3 regions of the Variovorax raffinosi genome follow, and region 2 is predicted to be linked to each of the others. Evidence: riboswitches for the same ligand, from Rfam matches in the RefSeq annotation. Region 2 holds a riboswitch; each other region holds the start of a gene.
The links. Region 2 has a riboswitch for glycine ahead of ACSFB7_RS08375 (D-amino acid dehydrogenase). Riboswitches for the same ligand answer to the same signal wherever they lie in the genome.
Positions count from the first base shown of each region.

Region 1: it holds a riboswitch for glycine, as region 2 does, so the genes downstream of both, gcvT (glycine cleavage system aminomethyltransferase GcvT) here and ACSFB7_RS08375 (D-amino acid dehydrogenase) in region 2, are expected to answer to the same signal.
Region 3: it holds a riboswitch for glycine, as region 2 does, so the genes downstream of both, ACSFB7_RS20190 (ABC transporter substrate-binding protein) here and ACSFB7_RS08375 (D-amino acid dehydrogenase) in region 2, are expected to answer to the same signal.

Region 1 is NZ_JBPJZR010000001.1:1,129,008-1,135,171, forward strand. Features, by position in the region: gene ACSFB7_RS05370 (AraC family transcriptional regulator) at 1-570, opposite strand, end outside; gene ACSFB7_RS05375 (MFS transporter) at 668-1,864, shown strand; gene ACSFB7_RS05380 (L,D-transpeptidase Cds6 family protein) at 1,952-2,467, shown strand; gene ACSFB7_RS05385 (hypothetical protein) at 2,580-3,143, shown strand; glycine riboswitch at 3,178-3,268, shown strand; glycine riboswitch at 3,281-3,392, shown strand; gene gcvT (glycine cleavage system aminomethyltransferase GcvT) at 3,440-4,612, shown strand; gene gcvH (glycine cleavage system protein GcvH) at 4,676-5,047, shown strand; gene gcvP (aminomethyl-transferring glycine dehydrogenase) at 5,099-6,164, shown strand, end outside.
Region 2 is NZ_JBPJZR010000002.1:491,778-497,941, reverse strand. Features, by position in the region: gene ACSFB7_RS08385 (PhaM family polyhydroxyalkanoate granule multifunctional regulatory protein) at 1-54, shown strand, start outside; gene ACSFB7_RS08380 (FIST signal transduction protein) at 100-1,380, shown strand; gene ACSFB7_RS08375 (D-amino acid dehydrogenase) at 1,398-2,699, opposite strand; glycine riboswitch at 2,791-2,908, opposite strand; glycine riboswitch at 2,913-3,013, opposite strand; gene rfbB (dTDP-glucose 4,6-dehydratase) at 3,131-4,201, shown strand; gene rfbD (dTDP-4-dehydrorhamnose reductase) at 4,198-5,088, shown strand; gene rfbA (glucose-1-phosphate thymidylyltransferase RfbA) at 5,110-6,003, shown strand; gene rfbC (dTDP-4-dehydrorhamnose 3,5-epimerase) at 6,000-6,164, shown strand, end outside.
Region 3 is NZ_JBPJZR010000006.1:357,304-363,467, forward strand. Features, by position in the region: gene ACSFB7_RS20175 (dipeptide ABC transporter ATP-binding protein) at 1-348, opposite strand, end outside; gene ACSFB7_RS20180 (ABC transporter permease) at 352-1,299, opposite strand; gene ACSFB7_RS20185 (ABC transporter permease) at 1,320-2,261, opposite strand; gene ACSFB7_RS20190 (ABC transporter substrate-binding protein) at 2,287-3,852, opposite strand; glycine riboswitch at 4,045-4,169, opposite strand; gene ACSFB7_RS20195 (hypothetical protein) at 4,311-5,117, opposite strand; gene ACSFB7_RS20200 (ABC transporter ATP-binding protein) at 5,166-5,807, shown strand; gene ACSFB7_RS20205 (NADP-dependent isocitrate dehydrogenase) at 5,943-6,164, shown strand, end outside.

The sequences.
Region 1 (6,164 bases), on a different contig from region 2:
GAGCGTGCGGGTGTTCATGTGCAGCCGCAGCGCCCAGTCGTCGAGCGTCGCGGGCAGTGACGGGTCGCGCACCAGTTCTTCGCACAGCAGCGCCAGCCGGGCGTGGCGCGGCATCGGCACATGCAGAGACAGCACGGGTGCCGCCTCGATCTCGTCGAGGATCAGCTCCATCACGCGCTCGTCGCGGCTGCCCGGCGCGTAGTCCAGCGGCAGCGACACGGCCGCGACGATCAGTTGCCGGAGCAGTGCGCCCACGCGGATCACGCGGCACTCGCGCCCCATGTCGGCCCGCGTGCCGGGTTCCACGAAAACCGTGCGCATCTTCACCTCGCCCGCCATGCGGATCTGGTGCTCCATGCCCGGCGGCACCCAGACGCCACGGCCGGGCGGCACCACCCAGCTGCCGGCCACGGCGCCGACGATCATCACGCCCGAGATCGCATGAATGAGTTGGCCGCGCCGGTGCGTGTGCGGCGGAATGAAGGCGTCGCCGTCGGGGTCGGTCGCCAGCACCGCGACCGCGCGCGGGGTCGACTCACCGTGTTCCGGGCGCAGATTCAGTTTGTCCATTTCTCGACGATGCTTGTTGATTCGTAGCGAGAACATCTTCGCACGGCTTCCTACGATGCCCTTCCTCTCAGGAATTCATCATCAAGGAAGCGATCGAATGAACAAGCGCCGACTCGGGCTGCTCACCGGCACCCATGCCGTCAATGACCTCTACCAGGGCCTCGTGCCCGCCCTGCTGCCCTTCATGGTGCTGGAGCGCGGCTACAGCTACACGGCCGTCAGCGGGCTGATGCTGGCGGCCACCGGGCTGTCGAGCGTGGTGCAGCCGCTGTTCGGCCTGTACGCCGACCGCCATCCGCGCAGCTGGCTGGTGCCGACGGGCTTTCTGGTGGCGGCACTGGGCGTGGTGCTGGCGGGCGTCAGCCAGAGCTACCTGCTGACCTGGATCGCGATTGCGCTGTGCGGGCTGGGCATTGCGGCCTACCACCCACCCGCAACGGTGGCGGCGCGTGCGGCCGGTGGTGCGTCGCAAAAGGCGATGAGCGTGTTCTCGGTGGGCGGCACCATCGGCGCCTCGTTCGCACCCTTGCTGGCGGCCACGGTGGTCGGCGGCGGTGGCCTGTCGCGCAGCTACCTGCTGGGCGTGCCGGCGGTGGCGATGGGCGTGGTGTGGGTCGTGGCCAATGCGCGGCGCGGCGCGGGCGCAGCAGCAGCGGCGGCATTGGCCCGCAAGCAGGCCGGCAGCGAGCTGCTGAAGCCCCACAACGACTGGCGCGCCTTCAGCCTGCTGGTGGCGACCATCGTGGGCTGGTCGATTCCCTATGTGACGGTGCTGTCGATGCTCTCGCTGCGCATCACGCGTGACCTGCATGGCACCTCCTTCCAGGGCGCAGCGGCACTCACCTGCTTCACCGCCGCGGGCGCGGTGGGCGTGCTGCTCGGCGGCTGGCTCGGCGACCGGCTCGGGCGCATGGGCACCATCCGCAGCGGCTACCTGCTGGCATTGCCGGCCCTTGCATGCCTGGTGCTCGCGCCGACGGCCGGCTGGGCGCTGGTCTGCACCGCGCTGCTCGGCCTGGCGATGTTCCTGCCGTTCGCGGCACAGGTCACGCTGGCGCAGGACTACCTGCCGCGCAACCCGGCCACGGCCAGCGGCATCACGCTCGGGCTGGCGCTGTCGGTGGGCGGGCTGGTGTCGCCGCTGTTCGGCATGCTGTCGGATGCGCGCGGCCTGGGTGTCACGCTGACGGCAGTGCTCTGCGTGCTGTGCGTCGCGACGGTGCTGGCCTTGCGGCTGCGCAACCGGCCACCGGTGATCGCGCCGGCCGACCTCGAAGGGGCCGCGACCGCCTGAACGGGCGTCGATTCGGTCCGGGGCGGGTTCGCTGCCAGAATCGGCGTCGCTTTCAACGCTGATAACTGACAAAGAGGGAACCGCGCCATGAATCGATTCGTCACCTGTCTTCTTGCCGGGGGCCTGCTGTCCACGGCGGCCTTTGCCGCCACGCCGGCAGCGACCACCACGCCGCCGGCCGCACCGGCAACGCCTGCGGCAGCCACACCGGCACCGCCGCCCGCACCGGCGCCAGCCGCAGCACCTGCGGCGGCACCCAATGCCGGCATCGCCGAAGTGGAAACCGCCGTGCGTGCCTGGGCCGCCGCCTGGTCCGCCCGCGACGTGGACCGCTACCTTGCCGCCTATGCGCCGGACTTCACGCCGGCCCGCAACCAGGACCGCAAGCGCTGGGAGGCCGAGCGCCGCACCCGCATCACGGGCAAGTCGAAGATCAGCGTGACCATCGACGACCTGGTGATCAGCGTCAGCGGCCAGACCGCCAGCGCCCGCTTCAAGCAGGTCTACCGCGCCGACAAGCTGAACCACACCGACCGCAAGACGCTGGAGTTGCAACGCGTGGGCAACCAGTGGCTGATCCGCAAGGAAAGCATCGGCGCCTGACCTGCGCCCAGAGGCCTGTTGGCGATTTGTCCCTGTAAGTGAAACAGGTTCATGAAGATGTCACCGCCAGCCACGATGCTGCAGCCCTCGATCTCCGAAAGCTGTGGCTGCCATGTTTCCCACCAAGACCGACAAGGCGCGCGACGAACTCCAGGGCGGCCAGCGCACGCTCAGCCAGCGTGAGCGCGCGCTGCTGCTGATGGCCGACGGTCGGCGCTCGCTGACCGACTTCAGCCCGCTGTTCACGAACCGGGGCGAAGCCGAGCAGGCGATCCATGCCCTGGTGCAGCGGGGCTATCTGGAAGACCCGCAAGCCGCCGCCATGGCCGCCGCGCAAGCGGCGGCACAGGCTGCAGCGGCCGCGCAACCCGCGCCGCTGCCCGCCGCCGAGCCGATCCACATCGCGACCTCCACCGACACCTTCGACGGCAAGCGTTCGCTGGCGACCACGCGCATGTTTTTGTTCGACATCTGCGAGCGCATGTTCGTGCGGCGCGACCCCAAGTTCGCGCTGCAGATGCGCGACGCCCTGCGCGAAGCCCGCGACCGCGAGGCCATGCTGACCATCGCCGCGCTGATGCTCAGCGAAATCGAGAAAAGCGCCGGGGCGGAACGGGCCGAATCGCTGCGCGAGCGCATCGACAAACTGTTGCCTCCGGCCGAGGTCGTGCACTGAAGCCCGAAGCCGCGGCCCGCGCGATCCACTACACTCGCCCGGGTCAGGAGAGAGCCCCGCGCGACGGGGCCGCCGAAGGCGCAGGGGTTTCCCGAACGCTCAGGCAAAAGGACTGACAAGGCGCCGGTGCAAACCGGCGTTTCCTTGCTGGAGAGAGGCCATTGCATGCATGCATTGCACCGGCCCACCGAAGGAGCAAACCCCGATCGTGGGGCGAATCTCTCAGGTAAAGAGGACAGCAGGGGTAGCCCGTGGCGTTGCAGCCATGGATTTCGACTGCCCCTTTGGAGTGCCTCCTGGTGACTTCCTCCGCTTCCGCCGCCCCACTTCTCAAGACGCCGCTCTACGACCTGCACGTGGAGCTTGGCGCCCGCATGGTTCCGTTTGCCGGCTACTCGATGCCGGTGCAATACCCCGCCGGCCTGATGGCCGAGCACAAGCACACGCGCGATGCGGCCGGCCTGTTCGACATCTCGCACATGGGCCAGTTGCGGCTGGTCGGGCCCGACGCGGCCGCCGCCTTCGAGACCCTGATGCCCGTCGACGTGATCGACCTGCCCGCCGGCAAGCAGCGCTACGGCCTGCTGCTGAACGACGACGGCGGCATCCTCGACGACCTGATGTTCTTCAACGAAGGCAACGGCTCGATCTTCGTGATCGTGAACGGCGCCTGCAAGGTCGATGACATCGCCCACATCCAGCGCCGGATCGGCGCGCGCTGCGAGGTTCAACCGCTGCCCGACCACGCCCTGCTCGCGCTGCAGGGCCCGCAGGCCGCCGCCACGCTGGCGCGGCTGTCGCCCGGCATCGAGCGCTTCGTGTTCATGACCGGCGGCGCGGTGCAGATCGGCGGCATTGCCGCCTTCGTCACCCGCAGCGGCTACACCGGCGAAGACGGCTTCGAGATCTCGGTGGCCGCCAAGGACGCCGACGCCCTCGCCCGCCTGCTGCTGGCCCAGCCCGAAGTGAAACCCATCGGCCTGGGCGCACGCAATTCGCTGCGGCTCGAAGCCGGCCTGTGCCTGTACGGCAACGACATCGACACCACCACCACGCCGGTCGAGGCCTCGCTGAACTGGGCGATGCAGAAGGTGCGCCGCGCGGGCGGTGCGCGCGAAGGCGGCTTTCCGGGCGCGGCAAAGATCCTGGCGCAGCTCGCCGCCGCCACCGCTGGCGCCGCCGGCCACACCGACCACGACACGCTCAAGCGCAAGCGCGTCGGCCTTGTCGCCCTCGAACGCATCCCGGTGCGCGACGGTACGCTGCTGCAGTCCTTCGAGGGCCAGGACATCGGCGTCGTCACCAGCGGCCTGCTCGGCCCGACGGCCGACCGCTGCATCGCCATGGGCTATGTGGCCACCGCCTTCGCCGAACCCGGCACGCGCGTGCAGGCCATCGTGCGCGGCAAGCCCGTGCCGATGGAAGTCTCGACCATGCCTTTCGTGCCCACCCGCTACTACCGCGGCTGAGCAACGGCAGACCCGGCTAGGCTCTGCACCCCGATCATCATTTTTTCCACGAGGAGTTTTCTCATGAGCATCAAGTACACCAAGGACCACGAATGGGTGTCGACCGAGGGCGGTGCCGTCACCGTCGGCATCACCGTGCACGCGCAGGATGCGCTGGGCGACGTGGTGTTCGTCGACCTGCCTGAAGTCGGCAAGACCTTCGCGCAAGGCGAAGTTGCCGGCGTCGTCGAATCGGTGAAAGCCGCCGCCGACGTGTTCATGCCCGTGTCGGGCGAGATCATCGAAGTCAACGAAGCGCTGCGCGCCGACCCGTCGCTGGCCAACAGCGACCCGCTGGCCAGCGGCTGGTTCTTCAAGGTCAAGCTGAGCGAGCCCGCGCAGCTCGACGCGCTGCTCGACGCCGCCACTTACGACAAGTTCGCCGCCGAATCCTGATCCGCTGAGTTCTTCAGCCACCTTCCTTCTTCTCCCCAAGCCTTCACCGCCATGCCGATTCCCGCCCTTCCCTCTTTGCAAGAACTAGAGAACGCCGAAGAATTCCTCGCCCGCCACATCGGTATCGATGCAGCGGACGAGGCGCGCATGCTGCCGGTGATCGGCTCGGAAACGCGCGCGGAACTCATCGACGGCATCGTGCCCGCGGCCATCCGCCGCGCACGGCCGATGCGCCTGCCCGCACCGGTGACCGAAGCCGATGCGCTGGCCGAACTGAAGGCGCTGGCGTCGAAGAACAAGGTGTTCAAGAGCTTCATCGGCCAGGGCTACTACGGCACGCACACGCCCGGCGTGATCCTGCGCAACGTGCTTGAAAACCCCGCCTGGTACACCGCCTACACGCCCTACCAGGCCGAGATTTCGCAGGGCCGCATGGAAGCCCTGCTCAACTTCCAGACGATGGTATGCGACCTCACGGGCATGGCCATCGCCAACGCATCGATGCTCGACGAAGCCACGGCCGCCGCCGAGGCGATGACGCTGGCCAAGCGCAGCGTGAAGAGCAAAAGCAACGTCTTCCTGGTGTCGGGCGACTGCCATCCGCAGACCATCGAAGTCATCAAGACGCGCGCCGCGCCGCTGGGCATCGAGGTCAAGGTCAGCACCGTGTCGGAAACGCTGCCGCACCTGATGGTGAGCGGCGCCTTCTTCGGCGTGCTCGCGCAGTACCCCGCCACCACCGGCCATGTGCACGACCTGCGCCCGCTCGCGGGCCATGCGCACCAGTGCGACGCCGCCTTCATCGTCGCGGCCGACCTGCTGGCGCTGACCTTGCTCGCGCCTCCGGGTGAATGGGACGCCGACATCGTCTGCGGCACCACGCAGCGCTTCGGCATGCCGCTGTGCAACGGTGGCCCGCACGCCGCCTACCTGGCCTGCCGCGATTCGTTCAAGCGCTCGCTGCCGGGCCGCCTCGTCGGCGTGAGTGTCGACACGCACGGCCAACCCGCCTATCGCCTGGCACTGCAAACGCGGGAGCAGCACATCCGCCGCGAAAAAGCCACGTCCAACATCTGTACCGCGCAGGTGCTGCCGGCCGTCGTCGCCAGCATGTACG
Region 2 (6,164 bases):
GCCAAAAAGAAGACGTCGACCGCCGCGCGCAAGCGAACCACCAGCCGGCGCTGACGTCATACACCTATATTTTTTGAAGAGAACGGGTCGGCACGCATCATGAAGTTGTTTCCCTCTGGTCATGCCACCCATCCGCAATGGCGCATGGCGGCCGGCCTCGTGCTGGCCCAGTTGCGCGCGCAGATGGCGCTGCCCGACTACGCGTCGTCGCCGACGCTCGGGCTGCTCTACATCACCGACCACTATGCGAGCGAGGCGCAGGAAATCCTCGACCACCTGAGCGCCGAGCTGCCCGAGGTGACCGACTGGTCGGGCACCGTCGGCATCGGCGTGTCGGCCAACAACGCCGAGTACTTCGACGAGCCCGGCATGAGCCTGATGCTCTGCGCCTTGCCGAGCGACCAGTACCGGGTGTTCTCGGGCGTGGCGCCGCTGGGCAACTCCGAAATGAGCGGCTTCGAGGCGCACACCGCGCTCGTGCACGCCGACCCGGCCACGCCCGACCTGCCGGAGCTGATCGCCGAGATGGCGGGCCGCACCGACACCAGCTACCTGTTCGGCGGACTCTCTTCGGGCCGGGGCAGCGCGCTGCAGTTCGCGGTGGGCGGCAACGGCAACATCCGCGGCCACGGCGCGGCGGGTGGCGTGTTTTCGGGCGGCCTGTCGGGCGTGGTGTTCGGCGAGGGCGTGCGGCTGGTGTCGCGCGTCACGCAGGGCTGCCAGCCGCTGCGTTCGGGCGCCGTGCGCGAGCGCGAGATCACCGAGGCCGACGGCAACCTGCTGCTCAAGCTCGACGGGGAGCCCGCGCTTGACGTGCTGCTGGCCGATCTGCAGGTATCGCTCGATCGGCCGCAGGAAGCTATCGACGCGGTGCGCAGCACGCTGGTTGGCCTGGCCGATGCGGGCAGCGACGGCATCCGTCGCACCGGCGACCTGGGCGCCGATGTGCTGGTGCGCCACATCATCGGCCTGGACCCGACGCGGCGCGGCATTGCGATTGCGGACAACGCTGAAGCGGGCATGCGGCTGACCTTCTGCCGCCGCAACGCGCAGGCCGCGCGTGCGGACCTGATGCGCATCTGCGCGGAAATCCGTGAAGAGCTGGAGCCGGAAGAGCAGACGCTGGCCACCGCGCGCGCGGTCGCGGCGGGTGAAGCCGAAGCGGCACCGCACCCGGCGCGGCGCATCGCGGGGGCGGTGTATGTGAGCTGTTCAGGGCGCGGCGGGCCGCACTTCGGCGCTCCCGGCGCCGAACTGCAGATCGTGCGCCACGCGCTGGGCGACGTGCCACTGGTCGGGTTCTTCGCGGCGGGCGAGATCGCCCGGCACCATCTGTATGGGTATACGGGTGTGCTGACGGTGTTCACCGGCAACGACTGAGCCGGCGAAGAAGGCGCTCAGGCCGGCTGCAGTGTGCGCGGCTGAGGCGCGGGCATGCCGGTGAACGCGAAATCGACCTCGGGCACCAGCCCGCTCACGATCCGCGCGATCGACTTGCCCGAGCCGCAGGCGTGCGTCCAGCCGAGCGTGCCGTGGCCGGTGTTCAGGTACAGGTTCGGCAGTTTGGTCTTGCCGATCAACGGCACGTTGCTCGGCGTGGCGGGGCGCAGGCCGGTCCAGAACTGCGCCTGCGTGGTGTCACCGGCGCCGGGGAACAGTTCTTCGACGCGCCGCACGATGGCTTCGCAGCGCACGCGGTTCAGGTCGCGGTCGTAGCCGTTGAGTTCGGCCGTGCCGGCGATGCGCAGGCGGTCGCCCGATTCGGAGGTGTAGCGCGAGAACACGAGCTTGAATTCGTCGTCGGTCAGCGAGACCTGGTGGGCCTTGGAGGCGTCCTTCACCGGCAGCGTCACCGAATAGCCCTTGGCCGGGTAGATCGGCAGGCGGATGCCCAGCGGCGCGGCGTAGAGTGGGCTGAGCGAACCCATCGCGAGCACGAAGGCGTCGCCGCGGATGCGCTGGAAGCGGCCTTCTGCGTCGGTGGCTTCGACGTGGTCGATGGTGCCGCCGGCCTCGCGCAGGGCGGTCACTGTGTGGCTCATCAGGAACTTGACGCCGGCTGCGGCGGCCAGGCCCACGAGTTCGCGCGCGAAGCGGTTGGCGTCACCCGATTCGTCTTCGGCCGTGTAGGTGGCGCCGGCCAGCTTCGGACGGATGTGGGCGAGGGCGGGCTCGAGCTTCACGGCTTCGTCGGCGGAGATCACGAGACGTTCGCAGCCCAGGGCGCGCATTTGCTCGGCGGGCTTGAGGGCGCCGTCGAATTCTTTTTGCGTCGTATAGAAATGCAGGATGCCCTGGGTGCGCTGGTCGTAGTTCAGGCCGGTGTCGCGGCGTAACTGCTGCAACGTGTCGCGGCTGTAGGTGCCCAGGCGAACGATCTGTTCGATGTTGTGCCGGGTGCGCGCCGGCGTGCATTCGCGCAGGAACTGCAGGCCCCAGAGCCACTGGCGCATGTCGGCGCGGATGCGGAACAGCAGCGGGGCGTCTTCCTTGCCCAACCATTGCAGCACCTTGAGCGGCGCGCTCGGGTTGGCCCAGGGTTCGGCGTGGCTGACCGAGATCTGCCCGCCGTTGGCGAAGCTGGTTTCGGCGGCGGGCGTGGCCTGCCGGTCGATGACGGTCACTTCGTGGCCGAGTTGCTGGAGGTAGTAAGCCGAGGTCACGCCGAGCAGGCCGGCGCCAAGAACGATCACGCGCATTTCAAGTACCTTTGAGGTTGCAGCGCTTGAATGGCGGGCGTGGTGTGCTATTGAATCAATAGCAAGCAACCGGACGACCGCCGTCCAAGTTGCCGCTCCCCCTGTCCTCGGTACCTGAGAGATTCACCCTGCTGCACCCGCAGCGGGTTTGCTCCTTCGGTGCACCACCGCCATGTTCAGTGGGGTGGTGGCTCTCCAGACGGCTGTATCAGTTGGTGCAGTACAGATCCCTTGTTCGGACCGACCTGAGCGTTTATGGGAGTTTGCGCCTTCGGTAGGGCCACCGGGGTGGCCCGCTCTCCTGCAGTGGGGGCGATTGTAGGCGGGGCTTACACGGACGCCAACTCCGCGATTTCAGCCTGTCTGGCCGATGGGATAATCGCCCGTTGATTTGTCACGGGGCAAATCGTTCCACAACAACAGGGGACCCCATGATTCTGGTTACCGGCGGCGCTGGCTTCATTGGCGCCAATTTCGTACTCGACTGGATCGCGAACAGCGACGAGCCGGTCGTGAACCTCGACAAACTGACCTACGCGGGCAATCTCGAGACGCTCGCGTCGCTCAAGGGCAACCCGAATCACATCTTCGTGCAGGGCGACATCGGCGATAGCGCGCTGCTCGACCGCCTGCTGGCAGAGCACAAGCCGCGCGCCGTGGTGAACTTCGCCGCCGAGTCGCATGTCGACCGCTCGATCCATGGTCCGGAAGACTTCGTCCAGACCAACGTGCTCGGCACCTTCCGCCTGCTCGAATCCGTGCGTGGTTTCTGGAGCGCGCTGCCGGCCGACCAGAAGGCCGCCTTCCGCTTCCTGCACGTGTCGACCGACGAGGTCTACGGCTCGCTCTCCAAGACCGACCCGGCCTTCACCGAAGAGAACAAGTACGAGCCCAACAGCCCGTACTCGGCCAGCAAGGCCGCCAGCGACCACCTCGTGCGCGCCTGGCACCACACCTACGGCCTGCCGGTGCTGACCACCAACTGCTCGAACAACTACGGCCCGTTCCACTTCCCCGAGAAGCTGATCCCGCTGATGATCGTCAACGCACTGGCCGGCAAGCCGCTGCCCGTGTATGGCGACGGCATGCAGGTGCGCGATTGGCTCTACGTGAAGGACCACTGCAGCGCCATCCGCCGCGTGCTCGAGGCCGGCAAGCTCGGCGAGACCTACAACGTGGGCGGCTGGAACGAGAAGCCCAACATCGAGATCGTCAACACCGTGTGCGCACTGCTCGACGAGTTGCGCCCCAAGGCCGACGGCAAGCCGTACAAGGAACAGATCACCTACGTCACCGACCGCCCGGGCCACGACCGTCGCTATGCCATCGATGCGCGCAAGATCGAGCGCGAACTCGGCTGGAAGCCAGCAGACACCTTCGACACCGGCATTCGCAAGACCGTCGAGTGGTACCTCGCGAACAGCGAGTGGGTGCGCAATGTGCAAAGCGGCGCGTACCGTGAATGGGTGGAGAAGCAGTACGACGCGAAGGCTGCGGCATGAAGTTGCTGCTGCTGGGCAAGGGTGGGCAGGTCGGCTGGGAACTGCAGCGCAGCCTGGCGCCGTTGGGTGAATTGGTCGCGCTCGATTTCGACAGCACGGATTTCAATGCCGACTTCAGCCGTCCCGAGGAACTGGCCGAAACGGTGCTCAACGTGCGTCCTGACGTGGTCGTTAATGCAGCGGCGCATACCGCTGTCGACAAGGCCGAGAGCGAGCCCGACTTTGCGCGCAAGCTGAATGCCACGTCGCCGGGCGTGGTGGCCGAGGCCGCGCAGCAGATCGGTGCGCTGATGGTTCACTACTCCACCGACTACGTCTTCGACGGCAGTGGCAGCAAGCCCTGGAGGGAAGACGACGCAACCGGGCCGCTCAGCGTGTATGGGCAGACCAAGCTCGAAGGCGAGCAACTGGTGGCTGCGCACTGCGCGAAGCACCTGATCTTTCGCACGAGCTGGGTTTATGCCGCGCGCGGCGGCAACTTTGCCAAGACGATGCTGCGGCTCGCCAAGGAACGCGATCGACTGACCGTCATCGACGACCAGTTCGGCGCGCCGACCGGTGCCGAGTTGCTGGCCGACGTGACGGCGCACGCCATTCGCGCGACGTTGCAGGATCCGGCCAAGGCGGGTCTCTATCACGTGATCGCGGGCGGCGAGACATCGTGGTACGGCTACGCGAGATTCGTGCTCGAGATGGCGCAGCAGGCCGGCGTCGAACTCAAGGCCGGGCCGCAGGCTGTCGAAGCCGTACCCACCAGCGCGTTCCCGACGCCCGCCACGCGGCCGCACAACTCGCGCCTTGACACCACCAAGCTGCAGACGACCTTCGGACTGCGCCTGCCACCCTGGCAGGAAGGCGTCGCGCGCATGCTGCGCGAGACGCTCTGAGATTCACACGAGAAGAAACGCATGACCACAACGCAACGCAAAGGCATCATCCTGGCCGGTGGCTCGGGCACTCGCCTGCACCCCGCGACATTGGCGCTCAGCAAGCAACTGCTGCCGGTGTACGACAAGCCGATGATCTACTACCCGCTCAGCACGCTGATGCTGGGCGGCATGCGCGACATCCTGATCATCAGCACGCCGCAGGACACGCCGCGGTTTCAGCAGTTGCTGGGGGATGGGAGTCAGTGGGGCATCAACCTGCAGTACGCGATACAGCCGAGCCCTGATGGACTGGCACAGGCGTTCATCATCGGGGACAAGTTCGTGGGGAACGACCCCAGTGCGCTGGTGCTGGGTGACAACATTTTCTACGGCCATGACTTCGTTCACCTGCTTGCCGATGCAGATGCAAAGCCATCGGGCGCGACCGTGTTTGCCTATCATGTGCAGGACCCGGAGCGCTATGGCGTGGTCGCGTTCGATGCCAAGGGCAAGGCCAGCAGCATCGAAGAAAAGCCGCTGAAGCCGAAGAGCAGCTATGCGGTGACGGGGCTGTACTTCTACGACAACCAGGTTGTCGATATCGCCAAGGCAGTGAAGCCCAGTGCGCGTGGCGAGCTGGAAATCACGGCAGTCAACCAGGAGTATCTTGATCGCGATCAACTGAACGTGCAGATCATGCAGCGCGGCTATGCGTGGCTCGATACGGGCACGCACGACAGTTTGCTTGAAGCGGGTCAATTCATCGCGACGTTGGAACATCGGCAGGGGTTGAAAATCGCCTGCCCGGAAGAGATTTCTTGGCGCAATGGCTTTATCACCACGGAGCAGCTCGAGAAACTTGCTGCCCCGCTGGAAAAAAGCGGCTACGGCAAGTACCTCAAGCATCTGCTAAGTGACGAGGTTCGATCGTGAAAGTAACGCGGACTGCTATCCCTGATGTGCTGGTGATCGAGCCAAAGGTGTTCGGTGACGCACGAGGCTTCTTTTTCGAGAGCTTCAATCAAAAGGCTTTCGACGAAGCGGTGGGCGAGCACATCGACTTCGTTCAGGACAATCACTCCCGCTCGGCGAAA
Region 3 (6,164 bases), on a different contig from region 2:
GATCTGCGCGCCGCAGGTCATGACGGGGTTGAGCGCGGTCATCGGCTCCTGGAACACCATCGCCATCGACGGGCCGCGCAACTGGCGCAGGCGCGAGGCCGGCGCGGCGAGCAGGTTCTCGTCCTGCAATTCGATGGTGCCGCGCACCGGCACGAGGCCCGATGGCAGCAGGCCCATCACCGCATTGGCAATGACCGACTTGCCCGAGCCCGATTCGCCGAGCAGGCAGACGATCTTGCCGGGTGGCACGTCGAAGGAAACCTTGTCGACCGCATGCGGCCGGTCGCCGCCGCGCGGCAATGCGATGGCGAGGTCGCGCACGGAAAGCACGGGGGCTTGTGGCGTCATGGCTCAGCCTCCGCGCTTGTTGAACTTGGGGTCGAGCGTGTCGCGCAGCCCGTCGCCCAGGATGTTCACGGCCAGCACCGTGAGCGCCAGGAAGATGCCCGGAAACAGCACGTTGTGCGGGTACTGGTTGAACTGCGCGCGGCCCTCCGCCATGATGTTTCCCCAGGTCGCCATGTCCGCCGGCAGGCCCACGCCGAGGAAGGACAGGATGGCCTCCACCAGGATCGCCGAGGCGCACACATAGGTGGCCTGGATGATCAGCGGCGCAATCGCATTCGGCAGGATGTGCCGCACGAGGATCTTCCAGGTCGGCGTGTCGAGCGCAATCGCGGCTTCCACATACGGCTCTTCGCGCACCGTGAGCACCACCGAGCGCACCAGCCGCGCCACGCGCGGAATCTCGGGCACCGCGATGGCCACCACCACGGTGAGCAGCGTGCCGCCGAACAGCGCCACGAGGCTGATCGCGAACAGGATGCCGGGGATGGCCATGACGCCGTCCATCAGCCGCATGATCACGCCGTCGATGCGCCGGAAGTAGCCGCCCAGCAGGCCCACGAGCATGCCGAACACCATGGCGAGCGCGGCCACGGCAATGCCCACCGTGAGCGACACGCGCGCGCCATACAGCGTGCGGCTCCAGATGTCGCGCCCGAGGCTGTCGGTGCCCATCACGAACAGGTGCTCGAAGGTGTCGCCGGCCAGGCTGTTGAACTCGCCGCGCGTGCCGGGCATGAGGTTGCCGCTGCCGGGGTCGATGGCCGTCGGGTCGATGGTGCCGAGCCACGGCGCGGCCAGCGACATCAGCACGAGCAGCAGCAACACGCTGCCGCCCGCGCGCACCGACCAGTCGGCCAGGATGCGCTTGAACAGCGAGCGCCGTTGCGGTGGCGCGAGCGCTTCGATGGCGATGTCTGGCGCCGCGGCAAGGGGAAGGGTCGAATCGGTCATGGTGTTTCCGTTCACGTCGTTCAGTAGCGGATGCGGGGGTCGAACACCAGGTAGCTCACATCGATCAGCAGATTGATGAGCACATAGATGACGGAAAAGAACAGCGTGATGCCCTGGATCAGCGGAAAGTCGCGCGACAGCACCGCATCGACCGTGAGCTGCCCGAGCCCCGGAATGGCGAACACCGTTTCGGTGACCACCACGCCGCCGATCAGCAACGCGATGCCGATGCCAATGACCGTGACGATGGGAATGGCCGCGTTGGCGAGCGCGTGGCGCATCAGCAGCCGCGTCTCGGAGATGCCCTTGGCGCGCGCGGTGCGGATGTAGTCCTCGGTCATCGCCTCGGCCACAGCCGCGCGCGTGACGCGCGCGATCAGCGCCACGTAGATGATCGACAGCGTGACCGACGGCAGGATCAGGTGCTTGATCCACAGCCAGGGCCCCTGGCTCAGCCGCTGGTAGCCCTGCACCGGCAGCCACTGCAGGTGCAGCGCGAAGATCCAGATGAGCACGTAGCCGATCACGAACGCGGGTATCGAAAAGCCCATGACCGAGAAGCCCATGAGCATGCGGTCGAGCCAGCCGCCGTGGCGCCATGCGGCGATCACGCCGAGCGGCACCGCGATGAGGATGGTCGCCACCAGCGTCACGGCCGCGAGCGACACCGTGGCCTCGATGCGCTGGCCGATCAGCTCCACCACCGTCTTCTTCATGAAGTACGACTCGCCCAGGTTGCCCTGCAGCAGTTGCGCGCTCCAGTGGAAGAACTGCACCGGCAGCGACTGGTTGAGCCCCAGCTGCTCGCGCACCCGGGCGATGTTCTCGCTGGTGCCGCTGTCGCCCACGATGGCGGCGGCCGGGTCGCCGGGCGCGAGCCGCAGCATCAGGAACACGATGAGCGCGACGATGACGAGCACCGGCACGGTCGAGAGAATGCGGCGTGCAAGAAAGAGCAGCATGGGTGACTCCCTGATTCGAGCCGCGTCAGTTCTTCTTCAGGTTCCAGAACACGGCCACCGGCGAACGCACCACGCCGCTCACCACGCCCTTGCGGTAGGCCGTGAGCGGCTTGTATTCGCCGATGGGCGCGTAGATGCCGGTGTCGTACACGCGCTGCTGGATGGCGGTGGCCAGTTCCTTGCGCTTGGGTTCCTCACTGCTGGCGAGGAAGTCGGACTTGAGCTGCTCCAGCTTGTCGTCGGTGGCCCAGCCGAACCAGCCTTTTTCGCCATTGCCCGTGAGCGGCGCGAAGAACATCGGGTTCATGTTGTCGGCAATGCCCCAGCCGGTGATGAAGAGGTTCCAGCCGCCATTGGCCACCGGGTCTTTCTTGGCGCGGCGCGTGACCAGCGTGGGCCAGTCCATCGACTGCATGTCGACGTTGAAGCCGGCCTGCTTGAGCAGTTGCGCCATCACCGGCGGAAACTTGTTGAGCACCGCGAAGTCGGCCGGGTACATCAGCACCACGGGCTTGCCGTCATAGCCCGCTTCCTTGAGCAGCGCCTTGGCTTTCTCGAACTGCGGCTTGCCGGTGAAGTAGCCGGTCTTGTCGGACGCGAAGGCCGAGCCGCAGGGGTAGATGGAAGCGCAGCTGTTGTACAGCTCCTTGTGCACGAGCTGGGCGCGCATCAGCGCCTCCTGGTTGATGGCCATGAAGGCGGCCTGCGCGATCTTCGGGTTGTCGAAAGGCGGGATCAGGTGGTTCAGGTGCAGCGCGAACGAGCCCTTCGACACGGGGCTGTCGAGCGTGATGGCGGGGTTGTTCTTGAGCGCGGTGTACTGCTCGGACGGCACCCACTCGATCATGTCGACCTCGCCGTTGGCCAGCGCATTGGCCTGGGTCTGTGCGTCCTTCAGGACGATCCATTCCATGCGATCGACGTACACGTTCTTGCCGCCGGCCGTGCCGGAAGGCGCCTCGGCGCGCGGCACGTATTTGGTGTTCTTCAGGTAGACGATCTTTTCGCCGGGGCGGTATTCGTCCTTCTTGAAGATGTAGGGGCCGGAGCCGGTGGCGTCGTCGATCTGCTTGTCGGCCGGCGTGGCGGCCACGCGCGCCGGCATGATGAAGGGCGGGTTCGACGAAGGCTTGCTCAGCGCATCGAGCACCATGCCGAAGGGCTCCTTGAAGACGAACCTGAAGCTGTTGGCATCGACCGCCTCGGTCTTGTCCATGGCGGCGAACATCTTCTGGCCCAGGCCGTCGCGCTGGCCCCATCGCTTGAGCGAGGCGAGCACGTCGTCGGAGGTGACCGGCTTGCCGTCATGGAAGGCGAGGCCCTTGCGCAGCGTGAAGTTCCAGGTCTTGCCGTCGGCGCTGGTGGTGTACTTGTCGACCATCTGCGGGAGCACCTTGCCGCGTTCGTCCACGCCGAAGAGCGTGTCGTAGACCATGTAGCCGTGGTTGCGCGTGACGAAGGCGGTGGTCCAGATCGGGTCGAGGATCTTCAGGTCGGACTGCGGCACCAGGCGCAGCACCTTGCCCGCGTCCTGCGCGAAGCTGCTCGCCGAAGCGGCGGCGAACAGCGCGCCCGCAAGGATCGTTGTCATCAGGGATTTTCTAGACAGCATGCTTCAGTTCTCCGGTGAAAGAAATGGGGAAGGTGTGAACGTGAAAAGGCTTCGGCCACGCGCGGGCCACCGCCACGGCAAGGCCGATGGCAGGGACGCGCGAGGCGCTCGGATGGAAGTCATGGACACAGGCTCCGGAAGCGAACAAGGACACGCCGCGCGTTGGCGCGGGGTGCCCCTGCTGTCCTTTGGCCTGAGAGATTCACCATGCGCGCACATCGCACATGGCTTGCCCCTTCGGCGGCTGCCCTCGGCACCTTGAACGGCGCCGGGCAACGCTCTCCAGCGTTAGAAAAAATCCAGTCTTGGGACCTGAGCGTTCTGGGCTATCGCCTTCGGTAATGCACTAACTCGAAGCATCGAGCCGGCATTTCTCCTGGATCAGTTTCTCTAAGCAGTTTGCGTGCCACTCGGGCTGGGTAGTACGTCGAAAAAAACTACTGCAGACCGCCGCCGCAGAAGCCGGGCTTCTCGGTCGAGTCGTCGGTGAAGCTGACGGTGGTGCGCTTGTTCGCGCTGGGGCCGGTGTGCGCGGGCCAGTCGCTTTGCAGCCATGTGTAGCGCCACACATAAGGCCCGCCGGCCTTGGCGGGCTCGTCGTAGGCGATGCGCAGGCTGCCCCGGCTTTCGTCCTGGCAGTGCTTCGATGTCTTGTATTCCTTCTCGCTGAAGCAGGCTCGGATCGACTGCGAGCACCAGTACGGAATACCTTCGTGCGCGGCCTTGGCCGGCTGCCCGGCGGGTGTGTCGAGCGGCACGAAATCGGCGGTGACATACGAAGCACCACCGCCCGAATAGCTCTCGGACTGGCGCTGCGTCACGGCCACGGCCCATCGGCCTTCGGCCAGCGGATACAGCGCCGGCGCGAGCGTGAGATACACCTCGGGGTCACCACTCTTGCGGTCCTGCTGCAGCGAGCCCACGTAGGTCGAGAAGTCGTGCAGGCGATCGAGCTGCCAGGTGGCGTTGGCGGCGTCGCGCTTCAGGCGCGCCATGGCCAGGGGCTTTTCCGAAATGACCATGTAGTCGTCGCTCGCGCCACCGCGCGGCCGGTGCAGCGTCAGCGCCTTGGCGTCGCAGGGCTGGGGCAGCAAGGCGCACAGATGGGCGCGCCAGTCGGCATCGACAGACTCCGGCGCCTTGACCGCGACGAAGACCTGCGCCGAAGGCGCGGCCACGGCGGGGCCCGCGAGCCCCAGGGCGACGAGCCATGTGCCGGCGCCGATGGTGAGGAGTTTTTTCATGCGCGAATGGTAGCCAGCCGCCTCAGCCCGATGGGTTAAAACCGGCGCGTGAATACGACCGCCTCTCCCCTCCCCCTTCTCCAGATCCAGGACCTCGGCTTCGCCTATCCGGGTCAACCCGCACTCGCCGCCGGCTGGAACGCCGCCATCGGCCCGGGTGTCACGCTCTTGTACGGCGACACCGGCACCGGCAAGTCCGCGCTGCTCCAGGTGATCGCGGGGACGCTGCCCGCCACCGGCCGGTTGACGGCGGCCGGCGCGCGCCTGGACAACGCACCCGAGGCCTATCGCCAGAACGTGTTCTTCGTCGACCCGACGACGGACCGGTTCAACGAGGTCACGCCCCGGGAATGCACGGCCACCCTGAACAAGGGCAACCCGCATTTCAGCGAAGAAAAATGGCAGGCCCTGGTCGAAGGCTTCGCCCTGGCGCCGCACCTGGACAAGAAGATGTACATGCTCTCGACGGGTTCGAAGCGCAAGGTCTGGATGGCGGCCGGGCTGGCGTCGGGGCGTCCGCTGCTCCTGCTGGACGAGCCCACGGCCGGGCTGGATGCCGCCTCGATCCGCTGCCTGTGGGCCACGCTCGCCGGCTTTTCCGGGCAAACCGCGCAGGCCGTGCTGGTCGCCAGCGCCGCGCGCATCGACACGGTCCCGCTGGCGGCTTCCATCGACTTGCCACTGCATTGACACAGGCCGTCGCGGGGTGATCCGGCCGTGAAATGCCATCTCACCCGCGCGCCCGGCGACAATCGGCGGTTCCGGCGGTCAGATCCCGCCTGAACTCCCTGCCACCCGACAACACAGCATTACGGAAGCAAGCGCATGAGCTCGAAGCAACCCACCATCGTCTACACCCTGACCGACGAGGCGCCCCTGCTGGCGACCTACGCGTTTTTGCCCATCATCCGCGCCTTCACCCACCCGGCCGGCATCGACGTGACCACCAGCGACATCTCCGTCGCGGCCCGCATCCTGGGCGAGTTCCCCGAATTCCTCGGCGACGACCAGAAGGTGCCTGACAACCTCTCCGAACTGGGCAAGCTC